One region of the Caballeronia sp. LZ034LL genome, then DNA from elsewhere that is predicted to be linked to it. Evidence: predicted binding sites of a transcription regulator. Region 1 holds the regulator's gene; the other holds the start of a gene.
What was found. Region 1 encodes FliA, which starts transcription of late flagellar genes. Its sites were predicted from a motif close to CTAAAGTTTNNNNNNNNNNNGCCGNTA; they were not measured.
Positions count from the first base shown of each region.

Region 2: motA (flagellar motor stator protein MotA) is a predicted target of FliA. The motif match lies at 3,894-3,920, and genes of this name have one in related genera.

Region 1 covers NZ_JARUXR010000001.1:2,941,988-2,957,931, reverse strand. Annotated here, with positions in the region: gene QCE83_RS13625 (primosomal protein N') at 1-1,051, shown strand, start outside; partial or broken gene putA (trifunctional transcriptional regulator/proline dehydrogenase/L-glutamate gamma-semialdehyde dehydrogenase) at 1,564-5,502, shown strand; gene QCE83_RS13615 (branched-chain amino acid ABC transporter substrate-binding protein) at 5,603-6,748, shown strand; gene QCE83_RS13610 (cytochrome b/b6 domain-containing protein) at 6,800-7,345, opposite strand; gene QCE83_RS13605 (PepSY domain-containing protein) at 7,351-7,614, opposite strand; gene QCE83_RS13600 (thiamine pyrophosphate-binding protein) at 7,693-9,387, opposite strand; gene flhF (flagellar biosynthesis protein FlhF) at 9,725-11,512, shown strand; gene QCE83_RS13590 (MinD/ParA family protein) at 11,505-12,422, shown strand; gene QCE83_RS13585 (RNA polymerase sigma factor FliA) at 12,441-13,172, shown strand; gene QCE83_RS13580 (GGDEF domain-containing protein) at 13,234-14,238, opposite strand; gene QCE83_RS13575 (aromatic ring-hydroxylating dioxygenase subunit alpha) at 14,553-15,545, shown strand.
Region 2 covers NZ_JARUXR010000001.1:93,473-109,416, reverse strand. Annotated here, with positions in the region: gene cheA (chemotaxis protein CheA) at 1-1,379, opposite strand, end outside; gene QCE83_RS00510 (response regulator) at 1,455-1,832, opposite strand; gene motB (flagellar motor protein MotB) at 1,947-2,945, opposite strand; gene motA (flagellar motor stator protein MotA) at 2,986-3,846, opposite strand; gene flhC (flagellar transcriptional regulator FlhC) at 3,988-4,563, opposite strand; gene flhD (flagellar transcriptional regulator FlhD) at 4,583-4,906, opposite strand; gene QCE83_RS00485 (glycosyltransferase family 4 protein) at 5,627-6,691, shown strand; gene aqpZ (aquaporin Z) at 6,945-7,724, shown strand; gene QCE83_RS00475 (hypothetical protein) at 8,027-8,308, shown strand; gene QCE83_RS00470 (Cof-type HAD-IIB family hydrolase) at 8,402-9,241, opposite strand; gene QCE83_RS00465 (BadF/BadG/BcrA/BcrD ATPase family protein) at 9,355-10,287, opposite strand; gene QCE83_RS00460 (DNA-3-methyladenine glycosylase I) at 10,402-11,007, shown strand; gene QCE83_RS00455 (hypothetical protein) at 11,472-11,897, shown strand; gene QCE83_RS00450 (hypothetical protein) at 11,927-12,292, shown strand; gene rpsU (30S ribosomal protein S21) at 12,403-12,615, opposite strand; gene QCE83_RS00440 (aldo/keto reductase) at 12,993-13,943, opposite strand; gene QCE83_RS00435 (flagellin) at 14,188-15,696, shown strand; gene fliD (flagellar filament capping protein FliD) at 15,863-15,944, shown strand, end outside.

The DNA of each region.
Region 1 (15,944 bases):
GCTGCCGGGCGTCAGGCTCATCGATCTGGAAGAGGAGCGGCGCCGCGGCCGCGCGTCGGTCGACGGACTGTCGGGGCCGTTGATCGCCGCGTTGAAGACGCGTGTCGGGCGCGGCGAGCAGAGTCTCGTGTTCCTGAACCGGCGTGGCTATGCGCCGATCCTGTCATGCGACGCCTGCGGCTGGGTCGCCGGCTGCCCGCGCTGCAGCGCCTATGCCGTGCTCCACAAGCCGGAGCGGGCGCTGCGCTGTCACCACTGCGGCTGGGAGTCGCGCATTCCGAAGTCGTGTCCGGATTGCGGCAACATCGACATCGCGCCGATGGGCCGCGGCACGCAGCGCGTCGAGGAGACGCTCGCGAGCGTGGTGCCGGGCGCGCGCGTGCTGCGCATCGATGCCGACAGCACGCGCCGCAAGGGCAGCGCACAGGCGCTGTTCTCCGATGTCCATGCCGGGGAAGTCGACATTCTGGTCGGCACGCAGATGATCGCGAAGGGGCACGACTTCCGTCGCGTGACGCTCGTCGGCGTGCTCAATGCCGACCTGGCGCTGTTCTCACACGACTTCCGCGCCAGCGAACGCCTCTTTGCCCAGCTTACGCAGGTGAGCGGCCGGGCCGGACGCGCCGGTCTGCCCGGCGAAGTGATGATCCAGACGCGCTATGCGCGGCATGCGCTCTATCAGGCGTTGACGCGCCAAGACTATGCGGGATTCGCCAACTCGACGCTGGCCGAACGGCGCGACGCGCACCTTCCGCCATTCGTCTATCAGGCGATGCTGCGTGCCGAGGGACGCACGCTCGACGCGGCGCTGGCTTTTCTGGAGCAGGCAGCCGCCGGCTTCGCGCCGCTGCCGGGCGCCGAGCGCGTGACCGTGTACGACGCCGTGCCGCTGACCATCGTGAAAGTGTTCAACGTGCATCGCGCGCAATTGCTGCTGGAAAGCAATTCACGCGCGGCGCTGCAATCCGCGCTGCACGCATGGCAGCCGGTGCTGCGTTCGTTGAAGGGTGTGTTGCGCTGGAATGTGGAAGTCGATCCACAGGACGTCTGATGCTGACGTGAGAGCGGCGGGCAACGTCATGCCGCTTCGAAAACTCAGGACTTTGCGCGGGAAACGTCGTTGCGGGCGGGTCGGCCTTCTTCTTGAGCGTCTTCCGACCGGAATACCTGTGGCGATGCGCCCCGCACGAACAGCACGACACAGACTGCGAACATCGCCCAAACGCTGGCTACCACCATCCAAGTGCTCATGCTCGTAACTCTCCCCGAGGTCGCGGATCATTGACCGCGTATGCCGCGCCGTGGGCGGCGCATTGTGTCTATATCGGCGCTGCCGGACCCATTGCTTAGGGTTTGTCCCAAAATTTATTTGCTTCAGGGAAAGTACCGAGCCAAAACAGTTGCCATCAGTCTGAGGTCATTCCCCGCAACCCCTTGACCCACAAGGGTTATCCAAAGGGTGCAACCCATTTCTGAAATGGTTGCACCTTTTATATCAGCGGAGTACGATTCGCCCACTTTTTAGTCTTTCGCCGGGCCCCACCACCGGCAAACGAAGGAATCATGGCGAGCACAACCTTAGGCGTCAAAGTCGATGATCTGCTGCGTTCCCGGCTGAAGGATGCCGCGACGCGTCTCGAGCGCACCCCTCACTGGCTGATCAAGCAGGCGATCTTCGCCTACCTCGAGCGCATCGAGCACGGCCAGTTGCCGCCCGAGCTGTCGGGCGCGAACGGCGGCTCGGAACTGGCTGACGCCGCGCCCGTCGACAGCGACGAAGACGGCGCGCCGCATCCCTTCCTCGACTTTGCCCAGAACGTGCAGCCGCAATCGGTGCTGCGCGCGGCGATCACCGCCGCGTATCGCCGGCCCGAGCCGGAATGCGTGCCGTTCCTGATCGGCCAGGCGCGCCTGCCCGCGAACGTCTCCGCCGATACCGAAAAACTCGCGACCAAACTCGTCGAAGCCTTGCGCGCGAAGAGTTCGGGCGGCGGCGTCGAAGGCCTGATCCACGAGTTTTCGTTGTCGAGCCAGGAAGGCGTGGCGCTGATGTGCCTCGCGGAAGCGCTGCTGCGCATTCCCGACCGCGCCACGCGCGACGCGCTGATCCGCGACAAGATCAGCAAGGGCGACTGGAAATCGCACATGGGCCAGGCGCCGTCGCTGTTCGTGAACGCCGCCACGTGGGGCCTCATGATCACCGGCAAGCTGGTGACGACCAACAGCGAAGCGGGCCTGTCGTCCGCGTTGACGCGCCTGATCGGACGGGGCGGCGAGCCGCTGATCCGCAAGGGCGTCGACATGGCGATGCGCCTGATGGGCGAGCAGTTCGTCACCGGCGAGACCATTTCCGAGGCGCTGGCGAACAGCCGCAAGTTCGAGGCGCGCGGCTTCCGCTACTCGTACGACATGCTCGGCGAAGCCGCGACGACCGAGGAAGACGCGCTGCGCTACTACGCGTCCTACGAGCAGGCCATTCATGCGATCGGCAAGGCGGCCGGCGGGCGCGGCATCTACGAAGGCCCGGGCATCTCGATCAAGCTCTCCGCGCTGCATCCGCGCTACTCGCGCGCCCAGCAGGAACGCACGATGAACGAGTTGCTGCCGCGCGTGCGTTCGCTGGCGCAACTCGCGCGCCGCTATGACATCGGCCTGAACATCGACGCGGAAGAAGCCGACCGCCTCGAACTCTCGCTGGATCTGCTCGAAGCGCTCTGTTTCGATCCGGAACTCGCCGGCTGGAACGGCATCGGCTTCGTGGTGCAGGGTTATCAGAAGCGCTGCCCGTTCGTGATCGACTATCTGGTCGATCTCGCCCGCCGCAGCCGCCATCGCCTGATGATCCGCCTCGTGAAGGGCGCCTACTGGGACACGGAAATCAAGCGCGCCCAGGTGGACGGCCTCGAAGGCTATCCGGTCTACACGCGCTAGATCTACACGGACATCTCGTATCTCGCGTGCGCGAAGAAGCTGCTGGCCGCGCCCGACGCGGTCTATCCGCAGTTCGCGACGCACAACGCATTCACGCTGTCGGCGATCTATCACCTCGCGGGCCAGAACTACTATCCCGGCCAGTACGAATTCCAGTGCCTGCACGGCATGGGCGAGCCGCTCTATGAGGAAGTCACCGGCCGCGACAAGCTCAACCGTCCGTGCCGCGTGTATGCGCCGGTCGGCACCCATGAAACGCTGCTCGCGTATCTCGTGCGCCGTCTGCTCGAAAACGGCGCGAACACGTCGTTCGTGAACCGCATCGCCGACGAATCGATTCCGGTGAAGGACCTCGTCCAGGATCCGATCGACGAAGCGCAGAAGCTAGTGCCGCTCGGCGCGCCGCACGCGAAGATTCCGCTGCCGCGCCATCTCTACGGCGACGAGCGGCCCAATTCGATGGGCCTCGATCTGTCGAACGAGCATCGCCTGGCGTCGCTGTCGTCGGCGCTGCTGGCGAGCGCCAATCATCCGTGGCGCGCGCAGCCGATGCTCGAAGGCGCGTCGGCCGACGATGCCGCGAGCAACGGCGTCGCCCGCGACGTGCGCAATCCGTCGGATCTGCGCGATCTCGTCGGCACGGTGGTCGAGGCAACGCCTGAACAGGTGAGCGCGGCTATCGCCAATGCCGTCGCCGCCGCGCCGATCTGGCAGGCGACGCCGGTCGAAGACCGCGCGGACTGCCTGACCCGCGCCGCCGATCTGCTCGAAGCGCAGATGCACACGCTGATGGGCCTCATCATCCGCGAGGCGGGCAAGTCGCTGCCGAATGCGATTGCCGAGATTCGCGAAGCCGTCGATTTCCTGCGCTACTACGCCGCGCAGATCCGCGGCGAGTTCTCGAACGATACGCACCGTCCGCTGGGTCCGGTCGTGTGTATCAGCCCGTGGAACTTCCCGCTCGCGATCTTCATGGGCCAGGTCGCCGCCGCGCTCGCAGCCGGCAATCCGGTGCTCGCGAAGCCGGCGGAACAGACGCCGCTGATCGCCGCGCAAGCCGTGCGCATCCTGCGCGAGGCCGGCGTGCCGGCGGGCGCGGTGCAACTGCTGCCGGGCAATGGCGAAACGGTGGGCGCGGCGCTGGTCGCCGATCCGCGCACCCGCGCCGTGATGTTCACCGGCTCGACCGAGGTCGCGCGCCTCATCAACAAGAAACTCTCCGAGCGCCTCGATCCGGACGGCCGCCCGATTCCGCTGATCGCCGAGACCGGCGGCCAGAACGCGATGATCGTCGATTCGTCCGCGCTCGCGGAGCAGGTGGTGGCCGACGTGCTGCAATCGTCGTTCGACTCGGCCGGCCAGCGCTGTTCGGCACTGCGCGTGCTGTGCCTGCAGGACGACGTCGCCGACCGCACGCTCGAGATGCTCACCGGCGCAATGAATCAACTGGCGGTGGGCAATCCGGACCGGCTCTCGGCGGACGTGGGCCCGGTCATCGATACGGACGCGAAGCGCGGCATCGATGCGCACGTCGACGCGATGCGCGAGAAAGGCCGCAACGTCGTGCAGCTGCCGATGCCGGACCACTGCGCGCAAGGCACCTTCGTGCCGCCGACGCTGATCGAACTGGAGAACATCGACGAACTGAAGCGCGAAGTGTTCGGCCCGGTGCTCCATGTGGTTCGCTACCGCCGATCGAACCTTGATAAACTCCTCGACCAAATTCGCGCGACCGGCTATGGCCTGACGCTCGGCATCCATACGCGCATCGACGAAACCATCGCGCATGTCATTTCGCGGGCGCACGTGGGCAACATCTACGTGAACCGCAATGTGATCGGCGCCGTGGTCGGCGTGCAGCCGTTCGGCGGCGAAGGTCTGTCGGGAACGGGTCCGAAGGCGGGTGGCGCGCTGTATCTGCAACGCCTCCTGGCCAAGCGCCCGAGCGGTTTGCCGAAGTCGCTGGAAACCGCGCTGACCGTCGATCCGGCCGCGACGAAGGACACGCCGGCCGCGGCGCTCACCGCGTTGCGCGACTGGGCGATCGGCGAGCGCGATCCGCACACGGCCGCGCGTTGCGACGGCTATCTGCAGCATGTGATGGCGGGCGCGACGGCGGTGCTGACCGGCCCGACGGGCGAACGCAACACCTATACGCTCGGCGCGCGCGGCACGGTGCTGTGCGTGGCGGCGACGCAAAGCGGCGCGCGCGCGCAGTTCGCGGCAGTGCTCGCGACGGGCAACCGCGCGTTGTTCAGTGGATCGGCGGGTGAGCAACTGGCGGCGTCGCTGCCGGCGGCGCTCAAGCCGTATGCACAGGTTCGCCGAGCGGCGGAAGATTTCGACGCCGTGCTGTTCGAAGGCGACAGCGATGAACTGCTGTCGCTGGTGAAGGAAGTCGCGAAGCGTCCGGGACCGATCGTATCGGTGCAGGGCGTGGCTGCGGGAGCGTTCGCCGACGCAGGCCACGACGGCGAAGACTATGCGCTCGAACGTCTGCTGACGGAACGCTCGGTGAGCGTGAACACGGCGGCGGCAGGCGGCAATGCCAATTTGATGACGATCGGCTGAGTTACCCCTCGGACGGTCGGATCAGGAACATTCAAACAAGCGGCAGCAGGCACGGCGATCCCGGCACGCGCTGCCATCCACACTGGAACCAGGAGAAGCTATGAAGCACACGATGACCAAGCTGGCAGCAGCCATGACGCTCGCCGGCCTGTTCGCGGGGACGGCAGTCGCGCAGACGTCGGAAGACGTGAAGGTCGGTTACGCCGGCCCGCTGACGGGCGCGCAGGCGCACTACGGCAAGGACATGCAGAACGGCATCACGCTCGCGGTGGAAGACTTCAACGCGACGAAGCCGGTGATCGGCGGCAAGCCGGTTCGGATCGTGCTGGAATCGGCCGATGACCAGGCCGACCCGCGCACCGGCACGACCGTCGCGCAGCAGCTCGTGGATGGCGGCATCAAGGGCATGCTGGGGCACTTCAACTCGGGCACGACGATCCCGGCTTCGCGCATCTACGCGAACGCGGGCATTCCCGAGATCGCCATGGCCACGGCGCCGGAATACACGACGCAGGGTTTCAAGACGGCGTTCCGCATGATGACCTCGGACACGCAGCAGGGCTCGGTCGCGGGTGAGTTCGCGGTGAAGAACCTGAAGGTCAAGAAAATTGCGATCGTCGATGACCGCACGGCCTATGGCCAGGGTCTCGCCGACCAGTTCGAGAAGGCGGCGAAGGCAGCAGGCGGCACGATCGTCGACCGTGAATTCACGAACGACAAGGCCGTGGACTTCAAGGCGATCCTGACCAAGATCAAGTCGATGAATCCGGACCTCGTGTACTACGGCGGCGCCGATTCGCAAGCCGCTCCGATGGTCAAGCAGATGAAGACGCTCGGCCTGCGCGCGCCGCTGATGGCGGGCGAAATGGTCAAGACGGACACGTTCCTGAAGATCGCGGGCAACTCGGCCGACGGCACGGTGGCCTCGCTCGCCGGCCTGCCGATGAACGAAATGCCGGGCGGCCCGGCCTACGAAGCGAAGTACAAGAAGCGCTTCAACGAAGACGTGCAGACCTACTCGCCGTACGCCTACGACGGCGCCATGGCCATGTTCACCGCGATGAAGGCGGCCAACTCGACGGATCCGGCCAAGTACCTGCCGTTCCTCGCGAAGACCGACATGCAGGGCGTGACGGCGAAGCATCTGGAATACGACACGAAGGGCGATCTGAAGAACGGCGGCATCACGCTGTACAAGGTCGTCGGCGGCAAGTGGACGACGCTGCAGAGCGTGGGCGGCAAGTAAGCACGCCAGCTTTTGCGGTTGATGTTTCGGGTGAAGGCCCCGTGACTCCGGTTACGGGGCTTTTTCTTTTTCGGGATCGCGCTTGTTGCCCGTCAGCATCGCTTTGATGAGATTTTCCTGTGTCCACACACTCATCAGCACGGCCGCGAGGACATGCACGCAGACGCACACTTCCACCGCGACCGCGAGCCAGCTGTGGATCTCCTGCGGCCAGTCTTCGCCCCAGAAGGCGTCGAGCCGCATGATCCAGCCGGATAGCGCGAGCGCGAGAATCAGGCACCAGAGCGTGAGGGCCATCAACGCACCGAGCGGATTGTGCGAAAGATGGTGCATCGGCTGCCTGGCGGCCAGCGAACGCAGATAGCCGACGAGATGCATGCGCTTGGGCCACCACGCGGAAAAGCGCGCGTATCGCGACCCAATGAAGCCCCACACGATGCGCGCGGCGACCAGACCCGCCGCGCCATACCCGAGCAGCCGGTGAGTGAAATCGGTCGGACCGAACAGGTTCCAGAGGACGATGCCCGCGACGGCCCAGTGCGTGAGCCGAACCCAGATGTCCCAGACTTTCGTGGGCCGGGTCACGGGCGGAGACATGACGCTTATTCCACTTCCGACTTCACGACCGCGAGCGTCTTCGTGTCGTAATAGATCTCGACCTTCTTGCCGTTCTTGTCGTGGCCGTAGATCTCGTAGCAGTTGCCATCGACCTTGAACTTGCGGATCTTGTAGCCCTCGGCCTCGAGCTTGGCCTTCGCGTCGGACTCCTTCATCCATTCGCTTTTCGGATGCGCCGTGCAATCCGCCTTCGCGAACGCCGCACCCGACATTCCCATCGCCAACGACAACGCCAAAATCTTCAGCATGACTTACTCCCGGTGGTTTTGGACGGGCTACTCTAGCGCCACCGGGAGCGCACTGCAAGCAGACTGAAAGTTTGTCCGCTAACGCCTGCCTTGCTGGCGAATGTGTTCGAGCGTCGCGCCGGGCGTGCTCTGTTCCGCCGGAATGCGGACTTCGATCACGGCAGGCAGGCCGGAACGCTGTGCGCGCTCGAACGCGGGCATGAACTGGCCCGTTGTCTCGACGAGTTCGCCGTGCGCGCCGAACGCCCGCGCGTAGGCGGCGAAGTCGGGGTTGGTCAGTCCGGTTCCATGCACGCGGTTCGGATAGTGGCGTTCCTGATGCATGCGGATCGTCCCGTACTGGCCGTTGTTCACGACGATGAAGATCACCGGCAATTCATATTGCATGGCCGTCGCCAGCTCGTGGCTCGACATCATGAAGCAGCCGTCGCCCGCGAACGCGATCACCGTGCGCTCCGGGTACAGCGACTTCGCCGCGATCGCGGCAGGCACGCCGTAGCCCATCGCGCCGCTGGTGGGTGCGACCTGCGAGCGAAACTGCCGGTACGAGTAATGCCGATGCAGCCACGTCGCATAGTTGCCGGCGCCGTTGGTGAGAATGGCGTCGGCGGGAAGGGTCTGGGCGAGCTGGCGCATGATCTCGCCGAGCTGGACATCGCCGAGCATCGGGCGCGGCTCGCGCCAGTCGAGATACGCAGCGTGTGCCGCTTCCGCCTCGCCGGCCCACGCGATGGAACGCGGCGGCGGCAGCGCGGCCAGCATCGCCGCGATTTCGGGCATGCCCGAGACGATCGGCAAATCCGCGTGATAGACGCGCCCGAGTTCCTCCGCCCCCTGGTGGACGTGGATCAGCGTCTGCCTCGGCTTCGGGATGTCGAGCAGCGCGTAGCCGCCCGTCGTCGATTCGCCCATGCGCGGGCCGAGCACGAAGAGCACGTCGGCGTCGCGCACGCGCGCGGCGAGCGCCGGATTGATGCCCAGCCCGACATCGCCGGCGTAGTTCGGATGCTCGTTCGACAGCGTGTCCTGATAGCGGAATGCGCAGCCCGCCGGCAACTGCCATTGCTCGACGAAGCGCGCGAAGTCCTGCGTGGCTTCTTCCGTCCAGCCGCTGCCGCCCGCGATCACGAACGGCTTCCGTGCATTGCCGAGCAGCTCGCGCAGGCGTTCCATCTGCGCCGGCGCGGGCGCGGCCGCCACGCGCTGGTAGCGCGGCAGCGGCGGGATGGCGGCGAGCGTCTCGGTCAGCATGTCTTCCGGCAGCGCGAGCACGACCGGTCCGGGACGCCCGGCCGTCGCGACGTGAAACGCGTGACTCAGGTATTCCGGCACGCGGCGCGGGTCGTCGATCTGCGCGACCCACTTCGCCATCTGGCCGAACATGCGCCGGTAATCGATCTCCTGGAACGCCTCGCGGTCCATGTGATCGCGTGCGCACTGGCCGATGAGCAGCAGCATCGGCGTCGAATCCTGAAATGCGGTGTGCACGCCGATCGACGCATGCGTCGCGCCGGGCCCGCGCGTGACGATCGCCACGCCCGGACGTCCGGTCAGCTTGCCGACTGCCTCCGCCATGTTCGCCGCGCCGGCCTCGTGGCGGCAGACGATGGTCTGGATGTGCGCGGTTTCGTCGTGCAGCGCGTCGAGCACGGCGAGGAAGCTCTCGCCGGGCACGCAGAACACGCGCTCGACGCCGTGATGAACGAGCGCATCGACGACGAGACGGGCGCCGGTGGTCTGGCTTTCGGAAGAGGCGTGAGAAGCAGCGGACATCATGCGATGAAGTCTCCTTGAAATGTCCGGAAACGCCTCGGTTCGATGCCGGAGAGGTGCCGGACGGTGAGCGACGTGCCCTCCAGCTTACGCGTTCGGGCACGCGTTCGGCCACACGCGGTCCGGGAACATTTGCCGGCGGCGGGCGCGCCATGTTCCGGCCCTGAGGTGTCGATCAGCCGTCCATCAGCCGAAATACCCCTTTTTCCCACCCTTTATCCAGCGATGGGCTTAAGGGGAACTTCGCAATAATGGCTTCACTGAAAAGCGGGACCGGCAGGCAGGCAGGCCGGTTCGCTCGCAACGATCGCCGTATCACACCTCATCGGGGGCAAGTTTGAACATTCGTAGATTCATCGGCGCGAACAGCCGTGACGCACTGCGCCAGGTTCGTGAAACGCTCGGTCCCGATGCCGTGGTGTTGTCGAATCGCACGCTGGACGACGGCTCGGTCGAAATCGTCGCGGTGGCGGACAGCGACATCGCTTCGATCTCGCCCGCCGCGCAGGAGCAGGCGGTGCGTTCGGGCGGCGCGTCGCGCGCGGCGCTGGCCGCAGCGGCGGCAGCGATCCCGGTGAAACAGCAGGCAGCCACGAACCCCTACGTGAACGGCGACGTGTTTTCCTCCGTGTTCGGCGCAACGGCCGACGACGAAGACGACTTCGCTTCTTCCGCCGACGACACGTCCCCCACGATGGCCGACACCAACCCGTGGCTGATCGAACACGCGAAGCGTCTGGCGCAACAGGCGTCGATGCCGTCGAACCGCCCGCTCACGCCGTCGGCAGCGATTGCGCGCGGCATGGGCGTGCCGGTGACGACGCTGTCGCAGGCGCCGGTCCAGTCGACCGCCCGGTCGACCGAATTGGAAGCCGGCAAATTTGCGCTGCGTCAGCAGCAGCCGGCCCGCGCCGAAGCGGCGCCGCAGCCGGCCGTGCAGCAGAAGGTCGAAACGCCGGACTGGGCGCGCGAAGCCGCGCAGGTCGCTGCCCGCCGCGCCGCGCACAAGATCAACACGAGCGCGCCGCACGCTGAAACGCCGGCGCCGGCCGCCGCGCCCGCCACGCCGGAAAGCGTCTTCGAAGGCCTGCCCGCGAATGCGGCGGCGGTCGTGACCGAGGCGATCCGCGCGCGCATGCAGCAGGTCGTCAACGACACGGTGATGAACGAACTCTCGTCGATGCGCGAGATGATGGAAGAGCACTTCGCCGGCCTGATGTGGAGCGAGCGCCAGCGCCGCAACCCGACGGGCGGCGCGCTGACCAAGCGCCTGTTCTCGGCCGGTTTCTCGGCGCAGCTCGTGCGCATGGTGATGGACAACATGCCGGAGATGGAGAGTGTCGAAGGCGCGCTCGAATGGGTGCAGCAAGTCCTCGAAAGCAACATTCCGGTGATGGACAGCGAAGACGCGCTGATGGAGCGCGGCGGCGTGTTCGCGCTGATGGGCCCGACGGGCGTCGGCAAGACGACCACCACGGCGAAGCTCGCGGCGCGCTGCGTGATGCGCTTCGGCGCCAGCAAGGTTGCGCTGCTTACCACCGACAGCTACCGGATCGGCGCGCACGAGCAACTGCGCATCTTCGGCAAGATCCTGGGCGTGTCAGTGCACGCGGTGAAGGACGCCGCCGACCTGCAACTGGCGCTGTCCGAATTGCGTAACAAACATATCGTGCTGATCGACACGATCGGCATGAGCCAGCGCGACCGCATGGTCTCCGACCAGATCGCGATGCTGTGCGGCGCGGGCCATCCGGTGCAGCGCATCCTGCTGCTCAACGCGACGAGCCACGGCGACACGCTGAACGAAGTCGTGCAGGCCTACAAGAGCGCGCCGGACCAGCCGCCGCTCGCGGGCTGCATCCTGACCAAGCTCGATGAAGCCACCAATCTCGGCGGCGTGCTCGACACGGTGATCCGCTACAAGCTGCCGGTGCATTACGTCTCGACCGGACAGAAGGTGCCGGAGAACCTGTACGTCGCGACCAAGCGTTTCCTCATCAAGAGCGCGTTCTGCATTCCGCGCGACGGCTCGCCGTTCGTGCCGAACGACGAAGAAGTCCCCGCGCTGCTTTCCGCGCTGTCCGCGCGTGCCTCGACCGACATGCATGGGGTGCACTTTGGATAAGTTCGTGCTCGATCAGGCAGAAGGTCTGCGACGGCTCCTCACGCGAGCTGGCTCGCGTGTGGTGGCGGTTGTGGGCGGCCCGGCGGGAATCGGCTGTACGTCGACGGTGGTGAATCTCGGCGCGGCGCTGTCGGTGCATGGCAAGGATGTGCTCGTGATCGACGAGCATCGCAACGCGGCTTCGGCCAGCCGGCTCGTCGGTATCGAGGATGCCGGCGCCGCCGCCGCGGTTATGACGGGCCGCAGCACGCTCGCGGACGCCGCCGGGCGCACGCCGTTCGGTTTCTCGCTGCTCGCGGCGCCGCGCGATGAACGCATCAGCCATGACGCCGCGCAATGCCGCGCGCTGCTGGATGGTCCGGCGGACATCGTGCTGATCGACGCGCAGCTGGACCGGTATGGCGCGCTCTCGTCGCTCGCGGCGCAGGCGCATGACTTTCTCGTTGTGACGCGGGTAGCCGCGTCGGCGATCACCGAGGCGTATGCGTGCATGAAGCGTCTGCACTACGCCCATGCGATCGGCCAGTTCCGCGTGCTGATCAATCACGTGCAGAACCCGGCCGATGCGGCGGTCGCGTTCGACAACCTGTCGGGCGTCGCAAGCCGGTATCTGGCTGTGTCGCTGGTGCAGGCGGGATATGTGTCCGAGGATGCGCGCGTCGCTCGGGCTAAGGAACTCTCACGCTGCGCAGTCGAAGCGTTCCCGGCCACGGCCGCGGCACGCGACTACCGCGCGATTGCGGCGGAGCTCCTGCACTGGCCGATGCGCCCCGCGCCGTATGCGCGTGCGGCGAACGGCCAGGCGGACGCGCGAATTCCGGTTGGCGACTCTGAGCAGGGCGGACGGGAGACGGCGCATCGTGCAGCCGCGCTTCACGAACTGGCCATGAGCAGCACGGCGTCGATGTGATCAAGATAGGTGACCAAGATGTATAACGCCCAAGGCAAACTCTCACAGTCCGAAACGCTGACGAAATATGCACCGCTCGTTCGCCGGCTGGGGCTTCAGCTCGTCGCCAAGATGCCGGCGAGCGTCGATCTCGACGATCTCATCCAGGCCGGCATGATCGGCTTGCTGGACGCGGCCGGCCGCTACAAGGAAGACCAGGGCGCGCAGTTCGAAACGTATGCGAGCCAGCGGATCCGCGGCGCGATGCTCGACGAACTGCGTGCCAACGACTGGCTGCCGCGCAGCATGCGCAAGACGTCGCGCGAGGTGGAATCGGCGGTGCACAAGGTCGAGCAGAACCTCGGCCGCTCCGCCAGCGAGACGGAAATTGCCGAGCACATGAACATGCCGCTCGACGAGTATCAGTCGATGCTGCAGGACCTGCACGGCGCGCAGCTGATCTATTACGAAGACTTCGACCGTTCCGCCGATGACGAGCCGTTCCTCGACCGCTATTGCGTCGATCGTTCGGATCCGCTGTCCGCGCTGATGGACGACAGCCTGCGCGGCGCGCTGATCGAAGCCATCGACCGGTTGCCGGAACGCGAGAAGCTGCTGATGAGCCTGTACTACGAGCGCGGCCTGAACCTGCGCGAGATCGGTGCGGTGATGGAAGTAAGCGAGTCGCGCGTGTGCCAGCTGCACAGCCAGGCGGTGGCGCGTCTGCGCACGAAGCTGCGCGAACAGGCCTGGACCGGCGCCGAAGCGTGAAACCCGACGCTTGAACGGTGACGCATGACACGGATGGCCCGCAGCGATGCGGGCCATTTTTTTAGCTGGTTTCGAAGTCGTGGGTTTCGGCGAACACGGTCTTGCCGGCGCCCAGACTTTTCGCGCGATACATCGCGCGGTCGGCGGCGCGCAGCACCGTGTTCATGTCGGACGGGCGCGCGATCGTCGCGCCGGACAGCAGGCAGGCGCCGATGCTCGCCGACACCGATACCGCCCGCTCCTGCACTGACGTGATGGCGGCGAGCGCCGAATGGATGCTGTCGGCCACGGCGAGCACCGCCGAGCGGTCCCGCACCTGATGCGCGAGCACGACGAATTCGTCGCCGCCGAGCCGGGCGATGGTGTCGGTCCGGCGCAGTCGCGCCTCGAGCTGATGGGCGAACGATTGCAGCAGCACATCGCCGACGGCGTGCCCGTAGGTGTCGTTCACTTCCTTGAAACCGTCGAGGTCGATCAGCAGCAGGGCCGTGGCGTCATCGGCGTCGTGGCTGGTGGGCGGCGCGGCCATCGCCCGGTTGACGATCTTCTCCAGCGCATAGCGATTCGACAGTCCGGTGAGCGGATCGGTGGACGCCTGGCGCGCGAGATCCAGATTGAGCTTGCCGAGACGGTCGACGAGCACGCTCAGATACACCGATGCCCCCAGCACGCTCAATCCCAGGCCGATCGCGGCCGGCAGATTGGCATGCCACCACGGTTGTCCGAGGCCGAGCGCGATCACCACGATGAGCGCCGTCGCACAGGACACCGCGAGCGTGCGCTTGCCATAGCGGCATCCCGAGCCGATCAGGAACCAGAACATCACCCAGATGAGCGGCAGCGCGCTGGCGCCGCCGGCCGCGAGCGCAAGTCCGAGCAAGGCTTGATCGGCGATGGTCGTGAGCGTGAGGCGCGTCAGGGACGTGGCGCTCGCGCGGCTCACGACGAACAGCGTCAGGGCGCCGTAGGACACATAGAGGGCGACGAGCCGCACGACCATCGAGGCATCGTGTGACGGGCGCCACCACTCGAAGAGGCCATACGCGAGCAGCACTGCTGTCCCCATCCAGACACGAAGCGTGGCCTGCTCCCGTTCGGGACTCCGGTGCCCGGACCCGATGAAAGCCTGGATCCGGCGTGCCGGTTGATGCGCCTGCTCCATATGAACCCCTGGATGGTGATTTCTTGCTGTTATGGTGTGCTGCTGTCTCTTTTTTTGCGGCCCCGTCGCGGGAAGCGGTGCGAAGGTGTTGCATCGGGTTGCACCGTCGCGCGACCCGCTATTCTGCTACTTTTTGCGATTTCGCTGCAGGATCGGTTGGGGAGAATGCGGTGTCTTGAATCCTCCCGCTTTCCGCTTCCTGCTTACGGCTCATGACAATGAACAACAACGCTTCTTCCCTGCAAGGCGAATGGCTGGCGGTCTGCAACAGTGAGGACGTGCCGGAGGGCGGGGCGCGAGGATTCGTCGTCGCGGATGAGCGCATCGTCGTGTGGCGGGACAGTCTCGGTGCAGCGCATGTGTGGCGCGACTACTGTCCGCATCGCGGGGCGCAGCTGTCGCTCGGAACGGTATCGCGCGACTGGATCACCTGTCCTTATCACGGCTGGCGGTATGACATCGAGGGGCAATGTCTGCATATCCCGTCGAATCCCGCACTGCGTCCGCCGAAACGCGCCTGCGCGACGACCTTCGTCAGCGAGGAGAAGTACGGCGTGGTCTGGATGTGTTTCGGCGAGCCCGCGTATGCACTCGACTTCTATCCGGAAGCCGATGTGCCCGGCGGGCGCCGTATCAATCTTGCGCCGCAGACGGTGAGGTCATCGGCACCGAGAGTGGTCGAGAACTTTCTCGACATGGCCCATTTCTCCTTCGTGCACGCGGGGATTCTGGGCGAGCAGGCGCATACCGAGGTGCCTGATTACGAAGTCGTTCCTGTGGATGGCGGACTCGAAGCGCGGCAGTGCCGTTACTGGCAACCGGCCGGCATGCCGGGGCAGGACGACGGCGCGATGATCGACTATGTGTATCGCGTCAGGCGGCCGTTGATTGCGAGCCTCACGAAGATGGCCGCCGGCGGGCAGGGCGCGCTGCACATCATGCTGGTGGCGTCGCCGGTGTCGGAGACGGAAACGCGGGCGTGGCTCGTCTCCATTCATGAAGACGACTCGACGCACAGCGATCGGGAGCTTTATGACTTCAATATGGAGATCCTGATGCAGGACACGCCGATAGTCGAATCGCAATGGCCGAGGTGCTTGCCGCTGGAACTCGATGCGGAGCTGCATCAGAGGTGCGACCGGATGTCGGTGGCTTACCGGAGATGGCTGGCGGAACGGGAGTTCGGGTGGGGGACGACGGGTGGGGCGTAGCGGGAGTCTTGAGATTGGCGCGCCCGGCTGGGATCGAACCAGCAACCCCTGCCTTCGGAGTCGATTTATTACAAACCGCTTCCGTCCAGTCACGTCCTAGATATTTCCTTCAGAGTCGTAAGGTCACTAGTATTTGTGAGCCTCATTGACTCTTCCATACGATCCTCGGCGTGTTGATCGGGTGACGCGTTGCCGATCGTGTACGGCGCGAGTGCGCCGGGTCAAAGCGCATCAATGGCTACGTCTATGAAGAAGATCAAACGTAATCAACGAGGAAAGTTGGAAGCACGGAATGACCGATCGGTAGTCGGCGCAAGTGCATTACGCTGTGACAGCGCAAGGTATGCCGGGGGGCTTGATCGATGGCCAGTTGCCCGCCCGTCAGAACGGGCCGGTCAT
Region 2 (15,944 bases), 2.8 Mb from region 1:
CCGAGCTTGCCGGCGATGTCGCGCACGAGGCGCGGGAATCGGCTGAATACGTAATCCATCGGCATCATGCGGATGGACATGACGGCCTCTTGCAGGTCGCGCGCGTTGCGCTCGAGCTGCGCCATGCCGTTGAACAAACGGTCGTGCAAGGCGGGATCGAACGTGCTGGTGGTTTCCGCGAGCATGGCCTGCGTAATCACGAGCTCGCCCACCAGGTTGATGAGCTGATCGACCTTCTCCACGCCGACGCGAATCGAGCTGCCTTCCGCCGATGCGGCGGCTTGCGGCCGCGCCTTTTTCTCGGCGTCGCCCGTTGCGGCCCTGGACGGCTGGGCGGCGGGCTGTCCCGCCGCCGTTGCCGCTTCTTGTGGTACTGCTTCGTGAGCGGCCACGGATGCAGGCGACGGTTCCGCCTGCGATTGCTTCTGCTCTTCCTGTAGCGTGGGTTGCACCGCGTGCGGCGCGGCCGCTGCCGGCTGCGCCTCGATGGCTTGCGCCGCGCCGTCGCCCCGGCCGATCGTGATCTGCGTTTCATCGATCACGAAGCAGCACACGGCAACGATGTCGTCGGCGGGAACGTCCGAGTCGAGCCATACGACGTACTCGGCATCCGCCTTCTGTTCCCCGACGATGCTTCCCAGATTCCCCAACTCCTCGATCAGAGTCGTCAGGTCCTTCTCGCCCACCCCCCGTAGCGTAATTTTCAGGTGGGGTCCAACTTCCGCGCGCGGCGCGCCGGTGTGTCCCGGCGTCGCTTCAGCGACGGTTCCTGCATGTGTGACGCCGTTGCCGCTGTCGGCGAGTTCGAATGCGCCGTCCCAGTTGCCGTCGTCTTCGAGAATGTCCATGGCCTGCGCGAGCACGTGCGCGGGCGGTGCGTTCGGGCCGTCGTACGCCGGCGCTGCGGCCTCGCCATGCACGGTGCCCGGCAACGCGGGCGGCTCGGTGTGCGCCGCTACCGGCGCTACGGCCGCCACGCTGGCGTCAGCGCTCTCGTTCTTCAGGCGTTCGAGCTTCGCGCAGATCGCCGACGCCGCGGCGGCATCCGGCTCCTCGCTGGCGCGGTAGGCCGCGAGCTGATCGGAGAGCACGTCCTTGGTTGCCAGGAAGGTGTCGATCATGTCGCGGCGCAGGACCAGCTCGTTGTTGCGCGCGCGGTCCAGCAGCGATTCGAGAATGTGCGTGGTTTCGGTGAGCGCGGTGAAGCCGAAGGTCGCCGCGCCGCCCTTGATGGAATGCGCCGCGCGGAAAATCGCCGCGAGGTCTTCCGGATCCGGATTCGCGATGTCGAGAACGAGCAGCAGTTGCTCCATCTGCGCGAGCAGTTCATCGGCTTCGTCGAAGAACGTCTGATAGAACTGGGTAATGTCGAGTGTCATGCTTGAGTCACCGCTGGAATGCTGTTCAATCGGCGCCGTGCTGCGCGCGTTTCAATGCTGCTGTTTGCGACGTTTTCAGTGCTGCGCGTCTTCCGAGAGCGCCGCGACCAGTTCGGTCAGCAAGTCCGGATCGAGCGGCTTCTCGATCCAGCCCGTCGCGCCCGCGCTGCGCGCCGCGTTCTTGAACGGTTCGCCGTCTTCGGTCGTGAGCACCAGGATCGGCGTCGCACGGTACGCGTGGTTCGCGCGCAAGGCCATGATGAGATCGAGCCCGCTCTTGCCCGGCATATGATGGTCGGTCAGGACGAGATCGAAGCGCTCGGCGAGCGCGCATTCCAGCCCTTCGTCGCCGTCGGATGCGACCGTCACTTCGTAGCCGGCCACCGCCAGCGTCGCCGAGATGATTTGCCGCATCGCGGCCGAGTCATCGATTGCCAGAATGTTCTTGATCATGTTTGTCTCTTGCCGTTGCCGTGTTGACGGTCGAAACGGGTCCGGTCTTGAGGCTGTTTTCGAGGCTGTTTTTGAGGCTGCGTTATGAGGCCGCTTTATCGCGGGCTCATGCGCTCAGTGCGCCGCGCTTCTCGCCGCGATGCCCGGAATCAGTTGCCCGAGCGTCGCCGGCGCGCCGTTCGCGTCCGTGCCGTTGTCGAGCGTCGCGCCCGCGCCGCCGTCGTCGCGCAGCATCGCCAGTTCCGTCTTGCGATTGAGCACGATGACGCTGATGCGCCGGTTCTCCGGATCGAACGGATCCTTCTTGTTCAGATTCTGCGTGGACGCAAGACCCAGCACGCGCATCACCTTGACTTCGTCCATGCCGCCCGCGACCAGCTCGCGACGCGATGCGTTCGCGCGATCCGCCGACAGTTCCCAGTTGCTGTAGCCCTTCTCGCCGCCCGCGTATTTCACGGCGTCGGTGTGGCCCTGCACGACGATGCGATTCGGCACGTCATTCAGCGTCCGGCCGATCTCGCGCAGGATGTCGCGCATGTAGGGCTGCACGGCGTTGCTGGAGAGCGCGAACATCGGGCGCTTCTGCGTATCGACGATCTCGATGCGCAAGCCCTGCTGCGTCGCCTCGATGCGGATCTGCTGCTTGAACTGGCGCAAGGTCGGATTGGCTTCGATGGCGGCCATCAGCTTGACCTGCAGATCATGCAGACGCGCCTGCTCGCGGCGTTCGAGTTCGCCCTGCGCGGCCTTGAGGAGTTCTTCGTCGGTCGTGGATGACGCGCGCTGCGCGAGCCGCGTGCTGCCTTCCGAGCGGCGCGCGGCGCCCGGCTCTTCGCTGGAGATATCGCGGCCGCCGCCCATCAGGATGCTGTTGTCCATGCCGACGGTCTTGCCGCCGACCATCGCCGCCTTGAGCGGCATGTTGAAGTATTCGGCGATGCCGCGGCGCTGCACGGGCGAGGTCGAGGAGAGCAGCCACATGAGCAGGAAGAACGCCATCATCGCGGTCATGAAGTCCGCATAGGCGAGTTTCCAGGCGCCGCCGTGATGGCCCTTGGCACCCTTGCCGACGACACGCTTGATGAAGATGGGACGTTCGCTGTCGTTGCTCATGGCTGGGTCCTGACCGATGGATCGTGCGCGAAGCGTGGCATCACTTCGACTTGACCCGGCGGACGTGTTCCTCGAGTTCGGCGAACGACGGACGTTCGGTCGAGAACAGCACCTTGCGGCCGAACTCCACCGCGATCGCGGGCGCATAGCCGTTCAGGCTCGCGAGGATCGTGACCTTGATGCACTGGAACATCTTGGTCTGCTCGGCCACGCGCTGCTCGGCCACGTTGGCGAGCGGCCCGATGAAGCCATAGGAAAGGAGAATGCCGAGGAAGGTGCCGACCAGCGCCTGCGCGATCATCTCGCCGAGAATGGCGGGCGGCTGGTCCGCGGAGGCCATGGTGTGCACCACGCCCATCACGGCCGCGACGATGCCGAACGCAGGCATCGCGTCGCCGACCTTGGTCAGCGCGTGCGCGGGGGCTTCGCCCTCGACGTGATGCGTTTCGATTTCCTCGTCCATGAGGCTTTCGATCTCGAACGCATTCATGTTGCCGCTGACCATCAGACGGAGATAGTCGGTCAGGAATTCGACGATGTGGTGATCCGCGAGAATCTGCGGGTACTGGCTGAAGACCGGGCTCTTGGACGGATCCTCGATGTCGCCCTCGAGCGCCAGCGTGCCTTCCTTGCGGGCCTTCGCGAGCAGCACGTAGAGCAGGCCCATCAGCTCCATGTACATGCCCTTGTTGTACTTCGCGCCCTTGAAGAGCGTCGGGAGGACCTGGATGGTCGCCTTGATGGTCTTGACGTTGTTGCCGAGGATGAACGCGCCGACGCCCGCGCCCACGATCATCAGGATCTCGACGGGCTGCATGAGCGCGCCGAGGTGTCCGCCTTCGATGGCATAGCCGCCGAACACTGACAACAATGTCACGAGCGCTCCAACAAAAATCAGCACAGTCGAGTCCTCACGTTTTTGATGCGGTAAGACCGCCGTTAGGTGGTTTACGGCACTCGACTGGAAAACTTTGATGGCGTGTCCGCGCCGCCGGCAAACGTTGCAACCCGCGCCGCAGAACGGGCCCGGGCGGGTGCGGCGTCAGGCCGCAAGGCTCCGGGCGGGCTCCGCCGCCGCGGCCGCTGCCAGCGTCTTGCGCGTCTTGCCGGCGCGCGACGGCGGCTGGCACAGGCCGCACACGTAGCCTGCGCGCAGTTCGTACGCATGCGCGACGAAACGTCCGCCGCAGCGGGTGCACGCGTTGGTCTGGAGCATGCCGGATTCGAAATAGCGCACCAGGGTCCACGCGCGCGTGAGCGAGAGCACGGGTTCGTCGCCGTAGAGGGCGGCGTGTTCGAGATAGAGCCGGTAACTTTTCACGATCGCCTGGATCGTGCTCTGCGTACCGTCGGCGCCGCCGTGCTCATGGATGAAACGATAGATGCCGTGGAACAGCGACGAATGGATGTTCGGCTGCCAGGTCATGAACCAGTCGGTCGAGAACGGCAGCATGCCCTTCGGCGGCGAAGCGCCCTTCAGCTCCTTGTAGAGCTTGATGAGCCGGTCGCGCGACAGGCTCGTCTCTGCTTCGAGCAGTTGCAGGCGCGCGCCCAGCCCGATCAGTTCGATCGCGAGCGTGATCTCGCGGACTTCCGCCACTACGCTTCTGGTTGCCATCGGCCGTTCGCTTCGTGCGTCAGCCGATCTGCGCGACAGGACTGTCGGCCAGCAGGATCGCCGCGTGCGCCTGCGTGAGGGCCGCGCTCTTGTCCTTGTCGGCCAGTGACGAAAGGATGGTGTGGTCGTCGAAGCGGAAACGGCACAGCAGATGGCTCGACGACGCCACCTTCACGGCCTGCGCGAGCGTCAGCGAGGACAGCACCTGCGCCACCTGCTCGGACAGGCCGAGCCGGTACATCGCCGAGACGCGGTCTTCCTGCAGAAGCCGCTGGGCGAGAAGCACATACGACAGATTCACCTCGCGGATTTCCACGAGCGTACTCGTAGCGCTGTTCGTCATCTTTTTCCCCGAATCGTTACGTGGCTGGTCAGGCCGGCGGGGGAACGTTTGCTCGGTTCGCTGCAGACGCGACGAAACCGGCCCCGCACGTGTTCTCTTGTGCCAGACGATTGTCGCCGATGCGCGAAGGCGCGGCTGTCGGAGAACGTGTCCGAAGCATCGCAGGATTTCGAGGAGGTTGTGTGTAGGAATTTTTCCTACACGGCGCGAAAACGGAACGCAGCGCACCTGTGGATGCAAGAACCGGATATCGGCAGCTATTCGTCTGACTTAATGGAGATTCGGCAAGTTTATTCGGTATGACGGCGTGCCAGAGGCGCCCGAACGTCCGGTTCGGCGGCCGGGAACGCTCCGTGCTACACACTGCCGCGCGGTCATTTTTCCAGATGTGTGATTCGTCTACATTGCTGACAACACTGCAATTTCTGACTTCGTAACAGCGTTTGTTTCGCGCTGTAACAACGATAAGCGATTGAAAAATGACGTGAAATGCCGCTCCCGATCCCGATAATGAGCAGTAAGGGATAACCCGGTCGCGATGTAATCTTCATCTCCGGGCCGATCTCGGGCGGCGTCTTACCTGCGCGGCCCGCCCGAAATGGCATGTGTTGAGCGCTCGACCGGAGCGTGACTGCGATGCCTTAAATGACGCCTTCACCGGCATGGGACCTGAGCCTGACGCGAAAGCGCCCGCTCCGCCCGAAACAGGAGAGTCACGTTATGCGAATCGCACAAATTGCACCGTTGCACGAAGCAGTACCCCCGAAGTTCTACGGCGGCACTGAGCGGGTAGTGTCGTACCTGACCGACGCACTCGTCGATCTGGGCCACGACGTCACCTTGTTCGCCAGCGGCGATTCGCAAACCAAGGCGACCCTGGAAGCCGCATGGCCGCGCGCCCTGCGTCTGGATCCGACGATCCGCGACGCCCTCGCGCCGCACATGCTGCTGCTCGAAACCGTCCGCCGCCGTGCGCACGAGTTCGACGTGCTGCATTTCCACCTCGACTACATGCCGTTTCCGCTGTTCACACAGCTGGACACGCCGTTCGTGACGACGCTGCATGGCCGTCTCGACCTGCCGGAGCTGCAGCCGATCTTCAACACGTTCACCAAGGCGAACGTGATTTCGATCTCCGACAACCAGCGCGGACCGCTGCCGCAGGCCAACTGGCTGAACACCGTGTATCACGGCCTGCCGAACAAACTGCTGACGCCGCAAACGCACAAGAAGCCGGAATACCTGGCGTTCCTGGGCCGTATCTGCCCGGAAAAGCGTGCCGATCTGGCCATCAAGATCGCGGCGCAAAGCGGCCTGCCGCTGAAGATCGCCGCCAAGGTGGACAAGGTCGACCAGGAGTATTTCAAGACCACGATCGAGCCGCTGCTGTCGCATGCGGATGTCGAGTTCATCGGCGAGATCAACGAGGCGCAGAAGCCGGATTTCCTGTCGGGCGCGAAGGCCCTGCTGTTCCCGATCGACTGGAACGAGCCGTTCGGCCTGGTGATGATCGAATCGATGGCCTGCGGCACGCCGGTGATCGCGTTCAATCGCGGTTCGGTGCCCGAGGTGATCGATCATGGCGTGACGGGCTTCATCTGCGAGGACGTGCAGGGTGCCGTGGGCGCGTTGCAGCGTCTGGACGAACTCTCGCGCACCGAGATTCGCGCGCAGTTCGAACGCCGTTTCAGCGCGCAGACGATGGCGCAGAATTACGTCGACAGCTACACCGCCATGCTCCAGGCCGCCAAGCGCCCGGTGTTGCGCCAGGTTGCCGTCGGCTAAGCCGCCCTTCCATGCATGCGGTCTTCGGTGACCGCAACGAGAACCGCCCTTCGGGGCGGTTTTTTTTCGTCTCGAGCTTATTGAGACTGTCGTGGCCGAACAATCCTAAAATTCTTCCGCACGTGTTGAATCCGCCGATTTATCGATCAATTTTGACAATTTGCAAAAGAAAGCGCGCTTAAACTGCGCTCGATGCGCTCATTAAGTGCTCTTTTCGAAACACCGGCAATTCACATTTCACGAAGGCGGAAACATGAATTTATCGAAACGTCTTGGGGCCGAAATCTTCGGCACGTTCTGGCTGATTCTGGGCGGCTGTGGAAGCGCCGTGCTTGCCGCTGCTTTCCCTGAGCTTGGCATCGGGTTCGCGGGGGTTGCGCTGGCATTCGGTCTCACCGTGCTGACCATGGCGTATGCCATCGGTCACGTGTCCGGCTGCCATCTGAATCCGGCAGTGAGCATCGGCCTGGCAACCGCGGGGCGCTTCCCCGTGCGCGATCTCGTGCCGTATATCGTTGCGCAGGTGATCGGCGCGACCTTGGGGGCGTGGGTTCTCTACCTGATCGCCATCGGCAGCCCGAGTTTCGATTTCTCGCTGAGCGGCTTTGCCGCCAATGGCTTTGCGGAGCACTCGCCGGGACATTTCACGATGATCGCCGCGCTGATCTGCGAAATCGCCATGACCTTCTTCTTTGTCTTCGTGATCCTCGGCGCCACTGACGACCGGGCGCCCAAGGGTTTCGCGCCGCTTGCCATCGGCCTGTGCCTGACGCTCATTCACCTGATCTCGATTCCGGTCACCAATACGTCGGTCAATCCTGCGCGCTCGACGAGCCAGGCGTTCTTCGTCGGCGGCTGGGCGCTGGATCAGCTGTGGCTGTTCTGGATTGCGCCTATCGTGGGCGCGATCATCGCAGGGCTGGTCTATCCGTCGCTTACGCGTCAGGCATTCCGGCAGGAGCCTTCCGAGGTTCGCGGCAACCCGAAAACGGTGGGTTTTCCGCTCGCGGAGACTGCTCGCGAGGCCGATTAAGGCAGCCAACTAAGGCTGATGGACACGCTCTTTGAAGACTCGAATGATTAAACCGGCGCGACAAATGTAATGCCGAATTACGAAGCTTGCTTATGATTTGCCGCGCCGTTAAGCATCTGTTGCAAACCACTTGCGTGTGAGGCCCGTCTGACGGGGCTCACACGCACGCTCTCCGAATCAGAGCGTTTCCGTTTCTCCTTACTTCGTCCTTGCATACGGTAACAAGTCGTCGAAGCGTGTAAGACGCTGCGCCCGTACATTGGACTCATGCGACATACACGTCGCCTTCAAGGAGAAACACAATGAAGCGCATCGTCACTCACATGCTCGTCGCCGCCGGTCTTGCCATGGGTGCAGTCGGCGCAGCTCAGGCTCACAGCGATCTGCACATCGGCGTGTCGCTCGGCGCGCCGGCCTATGTGGCCCCGGCTCCCGTTTATGTCCGCCCGGCGGCGCCGATGTATCGCGCACCGTACTACCGTCACGAAGCACCGCGCTGGCACGACGGCCGTGATCAAGGCCACTGGAATCGCACCGGCTGGGATCATCGCGGTTATGGCAACAACTGGGGACATCGCGGCTAAGCACGCGCATGCCCCGCTCGCGGGAGACCACTAAAACGCGACGGGCGGCTGGACCACACCAGCCGCCCGTCTTGCGTTTTGCTCGAACCAGCGTCAGTCCTGCGGGTAACCCGGCGAAGCCAGTTCGTCGCGAATCCCGAACAGCTTGCGCAGCTGATGCGCAACCCCCGCCTCGAAATTGTTGCCGATGCGCGGCACATCAGGCAGCCGCTTGATGAGGTCCGGATTGGCGTTGTTCATCATGAACGGATGCCCTGCAGTTTCGAGCAGATCGATGTCGTTCATGTTGTCGCCGAAAGCAACGCACTGTGATGGATCGACGTCGAGCCGTTCCAGCACGAAACGCAGCGCGCGGCCTTTCGAGACGTCGGAGGTCATGACTTCGAGACAATCCGGCAGCGAATAGGTGACATACAGCGAGTCGCCAAACTCGCGTTCCAGATTCGCCGCGACTTCCTTGAGATCCGCCGGCTCGCCGATGTACAACACCTTCGCGATGTTCTCGCCGTCGTGCTCGCGCAGATCCATCACTTCATATTTGAATCCCGAGTCCTGGTGGAAGACCAGCAGTTCGGGCGCATGACGGTCGATCAGCCAGGCGTCGTCGGCGAACAGATTGACGATGACGCGCCCATGCGTGCCCGTGAGATCCGGTTGCACGAGGCGCCGCACGGCGGCCGGGTCGAGATCGCGCGAATAGATGCGCTGATCGCCCGGCGCATGCACGCGCGCCCCGTTCGATGTAATCAGATAGGCGTCGACACCGAGCACGTCGCGAATGCCGGCGACATCGCGATAATGCCGTCCCGTCGCGATGACGACGGGCACGCCGCGCGCCGCCAGCGTGCGCACGGTTTCGGCGGTGAAGGGATCGAGCTGGTGGTCGCTATTCAGAAGCGTGCCGTCGAGATCGGTTGCGATGGCCGAGTACATGCCTGCCTTTGTCGTGGGCTCAGGCGCCGGGTGCGCTGCGTACACTGCCTACCTGGTTGCGCGCGCCCTGTGCGGAGCGATGAGCGGAGGAACCTGCCGCGAAGTGCGCCATTTTATCGCGCAGTGCCCGCAGCCTCTCTGGACCCGGACGCCGCCCGGCGCGCCAGTTCGAGCGCGCCCGCGGCCGAATCTGCACGCGGCGCGCGCATCCGCTCGCGCAGACCAGGCGGCACGAACGGCTCGTACGGAACGGCGAGCCCGCCGCACAAGGCAATGGGCAAGGCGCCGTGCGGGTCGAGCGCAGCCACGAGCGCTTCGATTTCCTGGCCGGCCTGCGCGAGCAACCGTGCGGCACCAGGGTGATCGCGAAACGCGAAGACGCTGGGTGCGAGCGTGGCGTAGGCGGTCTGGTTCGCGTTGCACAGCCACACGACGAGACTGTCGCGATCCGTCGCGCCGGTCCGGGCGAGCAATTCACGGGACCAGCCGTCTTCTGCGGCGCGACCGTCGAGCACGCGCTGCAGATGAACCACGGCGTGCAGCCCGAGCCAGGCTCCGCTGGCCTCATCGCCGCTCGGAAAACCGTAGCCGCCGGTGATGCGGCATACCCCGTCCTGGGCCAGCACAGCCGCGATGCTGCCCGTACCCAATGCGACGATCACGCCAGGTTCGCCGCCATGTGCGCCGACCACCGTGGTGTAGGCGTCGCTCTCGACGCGCAACGCGCGCACTTCGGGCGCGGCCGCAAGAAAGGCCGCGAGCCAGTCGGCATTGTTCACGCCCGCTAGACCGCAGCCGAGCGCACAGGCACGCCAGTCAAACGGCAGCGCCGCGCTGGCGAACGCGCTGCGGCACGCGTCCTCGATGGACTGCCAGGCTCGCTCGACGCCGAGCCCGAGACCCGACGGGCCGCCGCTGGCGCGTGCGAGCTCAACGCCCTGCGCGTCCGCGAGGATCACGCGTGTACCGCTGCCGCCGCCGTCAATGCCGAGCAGGAAGGCGTCTGTTGCTGCGGTGGGGGAAGTCAAAGTCGGAATGGATTTCATGGACGCCAGCTTACCGGCCGCGGCGGCCTGCGCCAATTAGCCAAATGGACGAGGTGGCGCGACGAGAACGTTCCGCTATGCTGAAGCGACCTTGATGACCACCGGGAACCGCACATGGCAGACACCCAACTGGCCCGCTGCACGTGGGCAACCACTGACGCGATGATCGACTACCACGACCATGAATGGGGCGTGCCGTCCCACGACGACCAGCATCTGTTCGAGATGCTGGTGCTCGAAGGCGCGCAGGCTGGGCTCTCGTGGTCGACCATCCTCAACAAGCGCGAGGGATACCGCGCCTTGTTCGCGAATTTCGACATCGGTCGCGTGGCGCGCTTCACCGACGAGGACATCGAGCGGCTAGTGCAGGACGCGCGCATCGTGCGCAATCGCGCGAAGGTGACATCAGCGGTGCTCAACGCGCGCGCGGTCCAGCAGATCCAGCAGGAGCACGGATCGTTCGCGGACTTCGTCTGGTCGTTTGTCGACGGTGTCACCATCGATACCCCGCGCGACGCGAAGCATCCCACGCCCGCCTCGACGCCCGAATCGGATGCCCTGAGCCGCGCCCTCAAGCAGTACGGTTGCAAGTTCGTCGGCACGACCATCTGCTATGCGTTCATGCAGGCAACCGGCATGGTCAACGATCACGCGGCCGGATGCATTGCGCGAACCTCTGCCGGAACCCGGCGCAAGCGCGCGTCGCCGAGATCGAAGTGAAGGACTCGAAGCGCAGAGAGTTTTAGTTTTTTGGCCACATTTTCGAGTGCGATTGTCCCTTGCTAGGGAAAGTCCTGATGGAAGCATGTTTTTTTGCAGTGAAGCACGCGCAAAACCCCGAACAGCAAGGCATCAGACCGGGTTTTCCGCACTGCACGAACGTACGGTACGTGTAAAAATGGCGTCCTCGCGTGCGCTGGCGCACCTTTTTACCGGGCCGAACCGTTATAAAGACGGTGTACGGATCGTTCATCGAGTGTAGAAATCCGATGCGAGCACACAGGGCGATAGTGAGACCGAACGCCCAGGCCGGGAAAAGCGCCGTGTTCGAAGCAGTGACCGGAAGGCATCAGCGTTTTTTGATGTTGCTGAGCATCGCAACAACGCCGCCGTTCCGGAGCAGCAGGTGCAGGTTCTCGAATTCAAACGCATGGCCGCTGCGCAGGGGCGCAGGGGAGAAGATCATGAAAAGCCTGAACTTCCTGACCCATCAGGAGATTTTCAACAGCGCCGTACAGCATCTGTTCGTGCAGGGACAGGCCGCATTGCTCCCGCATGGCGGCGGCGCCTATCGCGGTTACTGCGGCGGCTGCCCTGTCGGCCGTTTCATCAGGCCGCGCGACTACGTCACGGCGATGGAAGGCGTGCCTATCCGCTACATCGCAAAACCGCCCGAGCATGTGCCGGCCTATATGGATGTCGGCGTCGCGGCGCTCAAGCGCGCGCTGCTTCGTGCGCGCATCAACGTGTTCGATCCCAATACCGTCGAATTGCTTTCTTGCCTGCAAAACGTCCATGACGTCTTCGGCAAGTGGGAATGGCGCGAGCGTCTGTCGTCGATCGCGCGTCAGTTCGGGCTTTCCGCCGAACTTCTGAAAACGGCTGCCTGAGTACAGTAGGTGTAGTGATGTTGAGCCCGATGAAGATGTTGAGCCCTAAGGACATTTACGAACGCGTCAGCACGCATTTGCTGACCCAGCGCGCGGTGTCCGAAGATGACAATGGTTCCTGCCGCCTGCGCAGCCCGGAAGGCCGCAAGTGCGCGATTGGTTCGCTCGTGCGTGACGATCTGTACGAGGCGGCGCTGGAAGGTGTCGGCATTTCCTACTACCGGCATGCGCAGGACGGCGAGCTGATGCGCGCGCTCTACGCGTCGAATGTGAACGCCTACGATCCCAACATCATCGATTTGCTGATCGAACTCGAGCAGGTTCACGACGACGCCGACGTGGATGAGTGGCCGCATCTGCTGGCCGCGCTCGGCAAGCGGCACGCGTTCGTCTGAAGCCAGTCTTCCTCACGTACACAAAGCAAAAAGGCGGTGCGCCCTCACGGGTCGCACCGCCTTTTTGCCATGCACGCCGAGGAATTGCGTCCCCGGCTTGCACGCGATGCTTAGTGCATCTTCTTCGGCAGCATCTGGCTGCGCAGGCGCTTGCGCAGACGCGCGACGGCAGCTGCCTTCTTGCGCTTGCGCGCGGTGGTCGGCTTTTCGTACGACTGGCGCTCGCGCAGTTCGGCGATGGTGCCGTTGCGCTCGATGGTGCGGCGGAAACGCCGAATCGCGACATCGAACGGCTCGTTTTCTTTGAGGACGATAGTGGTCATGTAAATCCTGGTTTGCTAAACGTATTTCTAAGCGCGCGACGACAAAACCGCCGCGCCCCGGCACTCCGATCGTCCGCCGGACGCGGCACTGGATGACACCAGCCAGCGCGCCGCGACGGACACGAGCAAAGCGGCCACGGAGGCCGGAACAGAGAGAGTTGGGATTCAGCCGCCGAAGCGGCATGCGCATTCGAAAGAACGACGTGAACGCGCGTTTCGGAGCCGTTCGCCGCCGGAGTGTGACGTTGTCGATCTTGACGGTGTCATTCGGCTGCGAAGGCAGGAAATCGGGCACATTTCTCGATTCGGGCGCGATGTTACCAGAACAGCGCGCCGCTGCCAACACCTCGCACCGCCCAACTCCTTGATGTGACAGATTATTTCTGCCACGCACTGGCTTCGTCGAGGAGCCCGACATCCTCGCCCGACAGCGCGAGGCGCGTCGCGGCCGCGAGGCTATCCAGTTGGGCGACGGACGTGGCGCTCGCGATCGGCGCCGTGATACTGGGCCGCGCGATCAGCCACGCGAGCGCGATCGTCGCGGGTGTCGTGTCGTTGCGCTTCGCGACTTCGTCGAGTGCATCGAGGATCTTCAGGCCGCGTGCATCCAGATATTTCTCGACGCGCGAACCGCGCGCCTTGTTCTGCGTGTCCGCCTTCGAGCGGTACTTGCCCGACAGAAAGCCGCTCGCCAGCGCGTAGTAAGGCACGACCGCCACGTCATGTTGCTGCACGACCGGCTCGAGTCCGGTTTCATAGGCTTCCCGATCGTACAAGTTGTATTCCGGCTGAAGGATCTGGTAGGCGGGCAGGCCCGAATCCTTCGCGACCTTCAAGGCTTCCTCCAGGCGCTCGCCCGTATAGTTCGACGCGCCGATCACCCTCACCTTCCCCGCCTGGATCAGCTTCTGATAGGCATTGAGCGTCTCGTCGAGCGGCGTGGGTTCGTCGTCGTAATGCGAGAAATAGACATCGATGTAATCGGTCTTCAGGCGTCGGAGCGAATCGTCGACGGCTGCGGCGATGTTCGCGGCCGTCAGCCCCGGGCGCGTGCTGAGCTTGCCCACTTTCGTCGCGAGCACGATCTTGTGGCGCTTGCCGCTCTCCTTGAACCACTTGCCGATGATCGTCTCGGATTCACCGCCCTGATGACCTTCGACCCAGGCGGAATAAACGTCGGCGGTATCGATGAAATTCAGACCGTGATCGACAAATGCATCGAGGATGGAAAACGACGTGCGTTCATCGGCGGTCCAGCCAAATACATTGCCGCCAAAAACTAAAGGCGCGACTTTCAATTCCGATATACCGACATTACGTGTCTGCATGAATGCTCCGAATCCGCGTGGAAGAGGGACTAAAAAGCATACGCGTGATTCGGAAGGCTTGCTGGGTGGGCCTTCGAAGGCTTTCGACACTATTCGTTACACAAATCGGTTAGCCCGGCCTTAAGTTTTTTTCGAGTGGCCCGATAACCTCAAGTAGGCGGCCGGCTATCACCGAGCGCAGGACCGCCAGGCAACAACTCGGTGCCATTAGCCAAAGCCAGATTAGTCTCCCAGGAGAGAACAAATGATCGGTATCAATAGCAATATCAACTCGCTGGTTGCTCAGCAGAACCTCAACAGCACGCAAAGCGCGCTGTCTTCGGCGATCACCCGCCTCTCGTCGGGCAAGCGCATCAACAGCGCGGCCGACGATGCAGCGGGCCAGGCCATCGCTTCGCGCATGACCTCGCAGATCAACGGTTTGAACCAAGGTGTGTCGAACGCCAACGACGGCGTCTCGATGACCCAGACGGCTGCTTCGGGCCTGTCGCAGATCTCCGACAACCTGCAACGTATTCGCCAGCTGGCGGTGCAGGCTTCGAGCGGCTCGCTCTCGTCGAGCGACCAGGCTTCGCTGCAAAAGGAAGTGACGCAGCGTATCGCTGAAGTGAACCGTATCGCTTCGCAAACGACCTACAACGGCACGAACGTCCTCGACGGTTCGGCTGGCACGGTGTCGTTCCAGGTTGGCGCGAACGTCGGCCAGACCATCGGTATCGATCTGAGCAACGGCGTGTCGGCTGCTCAACTCGGTGGCGGTCTGCCGCAACAAGGCGCGACGATCGGTACGCTCTCGGGCCTGAGCCTGACGAGCGCCGGCGCTGCAGCAACGGGCTCAACCAAGGCTGACATCACGTCGATCAACGTGCTGGCTGACGGCAAGGGCGGCTTCACGTTCACCGACCAGAACAACCAGGCACTGTCGAGCGCAGCAACGACCGCGCTGTTCCAAGGCACGACGACCGGCACGGGTACGTCGCTGACGCTGGCCGCGAACACGACGGGCGCACTGTCAGCATCGACGCAAGCGAGCGCAAAGACGACGGCTCAAACCGCACTGGACGCACTGAACACGACCAGCGCTGCTGCAACGCTTCCGACGACGGGCAACACCGCAGTGTTCGGCACGATCTCGGGCCTGAACGTGGACGCCACTGGCGCTGCCGCTGCGGCCGGCGCGGGCACGATCACGTCGATCACCATCACGCAGAAGTCCGATGGCACGATGACGTACACCGACCAGAACGGCAATGATGCTGCTACGGCTGGCGCGGCCCTGTTCACCGTCACGGCGAACGCCGACAACACGAAGGGAAGCTCGGTCACGTTCAAGGCTGGCGGCGCCCTCGGCACGACGCCGACCGGCTTCGACACGTCCAACCCCAACGCCACCGCTGCCACTGCCGGCATCGCTCAAGCGAACGCGCAAAACGTCCCGCCGAAGGTTTCCGACATCGACCTGACGAAGGCCAATGGCGCGAACCTCGCGATCGAATCGATCGACAACGCACTGAACGACGTCAACTCGATTCAAGCTGACCTCGGCGCCGCGCAGAACCGCTTCTCGTCGATCGCTGCCACGCAGACGGCTCAGTCGACCAACCTGTCGTCGGCACAGTCGCAGATCACCGACGCGAACTTCGCGCAGGAAACCGCGAACCTGTCGAAGGCTCAAGTGCTGCAACAAGCCGGTATCTCGGTGCTGGCTCAAGCGAACTCGATGCCCCAGCAAGTTCTGAAGCTCCTCGGCTAAGCATCACGGCCGACGCTGTAACCGGCGCGCATCAGCCAGTACAATGCGCGCCGGAAGCAACAAAGCAGTCAGCGCAAAGGGAGCTCGTCTCCCTATGCGCGTTTTCGGAAGATGACGACTTCCGCCCTTTTCCAAACGATCGCGAAGTAACACGAGCGGAGCACACATGACCACCGTAGCCACGACATCGGCTTCCACTGTCGATCCGACCAGCGCCGTCCAGCAGGCCGCACAGTCGATCATCAGCG